2 linked regions of the Halotia branconii CENA392 genome follow. The main gene of each other region encodes a partner of the protein of the gene in region 2 in a complex. Links are inferred from orthologs where the notes say so. Each region holds a gene or a part of one and is shown on either strand. Other genes may lie near its edges.

Region 1 (3,092 bases), 1.8 Mb from region 2 along the record:
GCCTGTGGTGGTAATAGGGCAGTATGGAGAATTGATTCCGCAACAATTTCTGGAGTTAACATTTTAGAACGGTCGAGATTAACATTAACCGTTTCTGTATCCCAAAGTTCGGTATTTACAGCACCCGGACTAATAGCCGTGACGCGAATGCCGTGGGTGCGTTCTTCTTGTGCCAAGGTTTGAGATAAAGCTATTAAACCAGCTTTACTAACGCTGTATGCTCCCCAACCGGGAAAAGGTTGTTTGGCAGCAATGGAGGCAATGTTAATAATTGTGCCTGTGCCGTGATCGCGCATAATGGGCAGAATACCCATAATGCACTGAAATATACTGGTAAGATTTAAGTTAATTACTTGCTGCCAATCTTCTAGAGAAGTTTCGCTTAAAGCGCCTGTATATGCAATGCCAGCACTATTTACCAAAATGTCTATGTCACCAAAATCCAGAGCGATCGCCTGTATCTTTTTTTCTACTTGAGATACATTAGCTAAATCTACAGCGTAGGCTTTTGCTTCTGCCCCAGCGTGCCTTGCAGCTTCTGCCACTGCCTCCAACTTATCTAAAGACCGACTAACTAAAGCGACATCAATTCCGGCTTTAGCAAATGCCAAAGCCGTTGCTTTTCCAATTCCACTACTAGCCCCGGTAATCAGGGCGCGTCGTTTGCGATCAACACTCATGCTCTCTCCCAATTTTTTGGCTGTTTTGAAAGCTCATTGCAAGCCAATTATCAACATCCTTCGGATAGGATAGATTAAACTAACCTTAAATTCCGATAATTGTTTGTTGATGATTGTTATAATTCGTCGTCAAATTAGGTGTTTTTCCCGTCAAAAGTTTTACCGATGAACACGACGTATGTCACCTGGTAGCTTAATTCATTTACTCAAAGTTAATTACTAAAATACTACATAGACAACTCATCAAGTTGAGCTGACTCTTCTCAATGCAAATGCCTATGGCTGAGAAGATTGTTAACAATCTTTAAGCACATAGGCAATTATAGCACTGCTGTTGAGCTAATCAATTATCTTCTATCGCTGTTAGTGAGCAACTTCTGTAAAAACGCCTATTTTGCGGAATTTATCATAGCGTAGTTGACGGCGTTCTTGAGATGTAAATCGGTTAAGTTCATCTAAATTATCTAACAGGGCTTGCTTGAGAATTGTCGCGGCTTTCAGTGGATCAGAGTGAGCCCCACCAATGGGTTCAGGCAATATTTGGTCAATGATGCCTAGGTTTTTGAGATCGGCGGAAATAATTTTTAGGGCTACTGCTGCTTGGGGAGCTTTTGCAGCATCTTTCCACAAGATAGCAGCACAGCCTTCAGGGCTAATAACGGTATAAACGGCGTGTTCAAACATTAACAGGCGATCGCCGATACCAATACCCAGCGCTCCGCCAGAACTAGCTTCACCAATAACTGTGCAGATGATGGGTACATCTAGGCAAAACATTTCGCGTAAATTATAGGCGATCGCTTCTCCTTGACCTTGATGCTCTGCTGTCACCGTCGGCAAAGCACCGGGAGTATCAATAAAAGTTAAAATCGGCATGCCAAACTTGTTGGCGTGTTCCATCAACCGCAGGGCTTTTCGATAACCTCCTGGGGCAGCCATGCCGAAGTTACGGGCAATATTATCTTTGGTGTCGCGGCCTTTTTGTTGGCCTAACATGACTACTGGTTGACCGCCTACGCGACCTACACCACCAACTAAAGCCGGATCATCAGAACCATTGCGATCGCCATGTAACTCCATCCATTCATCACTAATTGCCTGAATGTAATCGAGAGTACTAGGGCGGCGAGGATGACGAGCCACTTGCAATCGCTGAAATGGCGATAAACTACTAAAAATTTCCTCACGCAGTTGCATGGCGCGTGCTTCTAGTTGCCGAATTTGACCAGAGACATCAACACCATTTTCTTCTGCAAGTTGCCGAATTTGATCGATCCGGGTTGCGAGTTCTGCTAGCGGTTTTTCAAAATCCAACAGTAGCGGTTTGCGCTCGGTAGTTGCCATAGTTAGGGTTTGGGGATTAGGTACTGGGAATAGGATATTAAATATTGAGGACTGGTGGGCATGGGGCATTGGGCATGGGAAAGAGGCAGAGGGGCAGGGTGCGGGGTGCACAGGAGATTAAAGAGAATACCTTGAATTTGTACCATAATCCTTCTTTCTTGCTCCCTGCTCCCTGCTCCTTTTCCTCTTGTCTTCCCCTGCTCCCCTGCCTCTGCTCACCCAATCCCCAGTTACTAAACCAGCAATGGTCTAAATCCGTGCTTGACTGATGCTTGACCAATTTGCTCCATTTTGTCTACGGTAATCTGATTGCGCCCCCAAGAAAAGTTCGTATATAACTTCTCAAATTCCAGCAGCATTGATTCGGCAAAACAAGCAAACAACTGGCGCGCTGGCACGTCCATATTGACTATTTTCATAATTTTCCAGTCAATATCTAAAGAATGTTCGACAATTCCACCATTTAGCACATATACGCCGGGATGCTGAATTTTTGTAGCTAAATTTTTAGGATAGCCGCCATCAATTAGCAGACAAGGTTTTTGCAAGACATGGGGGTCGATTTCCATACCTTTGGGCATACTGGCAACCCACACAACAATATCAGCTTGGGGTAAAGCTTCATCCAAAGCCATGATTTTACCCCGCCCTAGTTCCGCTTGTAACTCGCTAAGACGTTCATGGTTACGGGCTATCAGCAGGAGTTCTTTGACATCTGTTTTGGCATCCAGCCAACGTGTGACTGCGCTACCAATATCCCCAGTTGCTCCACACACAGCCACTGTCGCACTCTTTAAATCAATTCCTATTTGTTTTGATGCTTGTTCTACCTGTCGACAAATAATGTAGGCAGTATGGGTGTTACCCGTGGTGAAGCGTTCAAACTCTAGTTTGATGTTGCGAACTTGGTTAAACTGCTCTAATTTAAAATTTTCAAAAATGATTGAGGAAAATCCACCTAGAGCAGTGATATTAATGCCATGCTTTTGAGCATGAGCCATCGCATTGAGAATTTTGCGGGTTGCTGCCTTGATGCGGCGATTGGCCAGCATTTCAGGTAAAAAGCAA
Region 2 (3,129 bases):
GTCTATTTTGTTGTCACTTAGCGATAGTATCAGCAGCACACACAGAGAAATCAGGATGAGTGCTGTCAATTCAGGCACTTTTTGCTGCTGACGGCGCAGTTTTGGTATCAGCAATACTGTACCAGTTGCTAATAACCCTGCTTGCAGCACAGGTGAGAGGCGATATGCTAACACTAACGGATAAAAAAGGATTCCTGGGGAATGAGTGAGTTGTCCTAAGAAAAAAAGAAATCCGCGATCAGACTCTTGCAAAACACCCTTGTATATCTTAGTGAAAACATATCCAGGTGAAACCCACATTGCGGGAAAAATCAGAATAAACACTACAACAATAGTGGTTACCCAAAATGCAAAATCCTGAAATTGCCGCTTCCAACCTCTTTTAGGAAAACTACTTTGCCATACTCCTAACTCAATTAATATTATTAATAAAGCAACAGCAGGTAATAAAAATAACGCAGTTATTTTTGCTGCCGTAGCTAGTCCTAAAAATAATCCCGACAATAAAAGAGATTTGCGTTCCCCATCTTTTCGCAAATATAAAAGAAACAGCAGTATAGCCAAAACAGCAAAATCAGCTTGTAGTGCATCAGTAGTAATAAAGCGTTGATATGCTAAAAAGAATGGCTCTAATAGCAGTAAGCTAACGGTACACAGGGCTACGGCTTTACTAAATAAACGTTTAGCGAGTATATATAAATACACCATACAAGCAGAAGTGATTACTGCTTGCGCTAAGCGGGGAATTATATATAAAGGAATGGGAAACTCTTGAATATTCAAACAAGCCCCCACATTTAAGGGCAAATCTATATCTATCAAGCTGGGAAAAAGCTTGTGTAGCCAGCAATTTAACCACATACTGCTACCACTCAGCCACATGTTGGGAACCCCAGGGTGATGCTTGAGAAAAGTACCGATTAAATCTCCCTCTAACAAGTGTTTAATAAATTGACTGCCACGATATATCCACAACCCCTCATCTGTATTAAGAGAAGCAGTGATTTCTAAGGTTCGTAGCGTTAATGAGATGAGGAAGATGGCAAATAATAACGGGGAACGTTTCATTGAAGCAAAAAATTCGCCTGTAACTTTTCTGGGATAGCTTATCAGACGAAGATATACAGTTTAAGTTTTTGCTTTATTTTCTTGATTATTGGAAAATCATTACTCACGAAAAACTTGAAGTATTTATAGCGGTTTTCTTATGAATGAAATAACCACTCTAGCCCCTAGCCTCTAGTTCCTAGCCTCTTTTTAATAAGACCAAGGGACGATACAAGTCCAATTTAAGGCATTGGCCGATGAAACTGGAAACCCCAAAACGACTGCGAAGCCAAATTGGGGTAGTTCACTTTATTCAGCGGCCGTGGAACTTAAGGTCATTGTCTCCCATAACACCATTGGAGGGGTATTGGGTATGGGTTGGTGCAAGGCGATCAATTGCGCTAAGGTGTTCTTTAACTGGGTACGGGGTACAATATCATCGACAAAACCGTGTTTCAGTAAATCTTCCGCAGTTTGAAAGTCTTCTGGTAGTTTTTCCCGTAGTGTTTGCTCAATCACTCGCCGACCTGCAAAGCCAATAGTTGCTTTTGGTTCTGCCAAAATGATATCTCCTAACATGGCAAAACTAGCAGTAACGCCACCAGTGGTAGGATTTGTCAAAACAGGAATGTACAACAGTTTTGCATTGCGATGGCGTTCTAGGGCTGCGGATATCTTGGCCATCTGCATTAGGGAAAGCATACCCTCTTGCATTCTAGCGCCACCTGATGTACAGACAATAATCACGGGATACCGTCGCTGAGTCGCTTGTTCAATCAAACGAGTGAGTTTTTCTCCTACGACCGAACCCATACTACCGCCCATGAAGCGAAAATCCATCACACCAAGGGCAATGTGTAAGCCATTAATTTGACCTAAACCAGTTTTAACTGCGTCTATTAAGCCAACTTTTTCTTCTGTTTCTCGTAGGCGATCGCTATAAGATTTGCGATCGCGAAATTGCAAGGGATCTGTCGGTCGCAGATTTTCATCTATCGGTCTCCAGGTGTTTGGATCTATCAATTGCCGGATGCGTTCATCACTATCCACCCGATTATGATGACCACACTCAACACAAACCATTTGATTGATTCTCAAGTCTTTTGTATAAGTCAATACACCACATTGAGAACACTTATTCCACAGTCCATCAGCAATTTCACGTTCTTGGCGTTCGGGGCTGGTAGATCCTGATTTACGTCGGTTTGCAAACCAATCAAACAGAGACTTTAAACCGCGTGATTCTTCGTTGTTCGCCATTTTTATCTTAATTTAAGTAGGTATGAGGTCGAAAACAAGTCAAGCCGTTACCGGAAGTTAATAGTCCATAGTCATTAGTATTTGCTATTGACTATAAACTTTTGACTCTTAAACGCCAGTCGCCAAAGTTGGAAAACCCTCAAACAAGCACTGGCTCCTCTTGACTACATTGTCAAATTACGCTTCTAAGCACTTCAGACATTATTTTGCATCTTTGGTTGCCAGCTTAACGAAATTACTGATGCTAACACAAGTACCTTGTCCACCGAATCTTGTAAACGTGTTACCAAAATTAACGATGCAGTCAGCATCTATGAAATTTAGTTATGTTCGGCAAAGGATACTTTTCGTTCAGAGAGTAATACAAGTCACAAGGCTGATATTACCAAAATGCGAAGGGTCGATGAGGTAATGGGGACTACAGTCATGAATAATCAAAATGGAAATGGAGCATAGAGAAAAAGGTTAAGGGGAAAGGGGTAATACCATTTCACAAAATTATTGATACAAATTACTTTTCTTACTCCTCTTGCCTCCGGTCACTGAGCGTAGCCGAAGCGCTGCTTCCCCTGCTCCACGGCAGTTGCTCCTGGGGGGAACCACGCCACTTGCTCCACTTGGTGAGGAAGTTCAAGTCTTGGCGGTTCCCGTCGAGTTGAAACTTCCGAATCCGGAGGGGGAGACCCCAAGACCGCAGTGGCTCCCCAAGACCCACAAGGGGTGCGGCAGTCGCTCCTGGGGGAAACCCCCAAGACCGCGCTGCCTTACCGCACTGCCTCCCCTGCTTGCCCAAATGTATCAACTTTAAAGTGAAACGGTGTA

What was found.
Region 1: the proteins of accD (region 2) and QI031_RS08535 are in contact, whole or in part, in a solved structure (PDB 8UXZ), measured with the Escherichia coli proteins. The link is inferred for Halotia branconii CENA392 from one-to-one orthologs.

Annotation. Positions count from the first base shown.
Region 1 is NZ_CP124543.1:1,935,336-1,938,427, reverse strand. The notes cover bases 35-2,794. They hold QI031_RS08535 (acetyl-CoA carboxylase carboxyltransferase subunit alpha), read right to left. Parts: upstream 2,025-2,794; coding sequence 1,044-2,024; downstream 35-1,043. Other genes in these bases: QI031_RS08530 (long-chain acyl-[acyl-carrier-protein] reductase), read right to left, coding at 2,258-2,794; QI031_RS08540 (SDR family oxidoreductase), read right to left, coding at 35-680. Outside these bases: more of QI031_RS08540, read right to left, coding at 1-34; more of QI031_RS08530, read right to left, coding at 2,795-3,092. UniProt on the Escherichia coli protein: Component of the acetyl coenzyme A carboxylase (ACC) complex. First, biotin carboxylase catalyzes the carboxylation of biotin on its carrier protein (BCCP) and then the CO(2) group is transferred by the carboxyltransferase to acetyl-CoA to form malonyl-CoA.
Region 2 is NZ_CP124543.1:3,781,775-3,784,903, forward strand. What follows is about bases 333-3,129. They hold accD (acetyl-CoA carboxylase, carboxyltransferase subunit beta), read right to left. Parts: upstream 2,308-3,129; coding sequence 1,357-2,307; downstream 333-1,356. Other genes in these bases: QI031_RS16550 (glycosyltransferase family 39 protein), read right to left, coding at 333-1,068. In the rest of the region: more of QI031_RS16550, read right to left, coding at 1-332.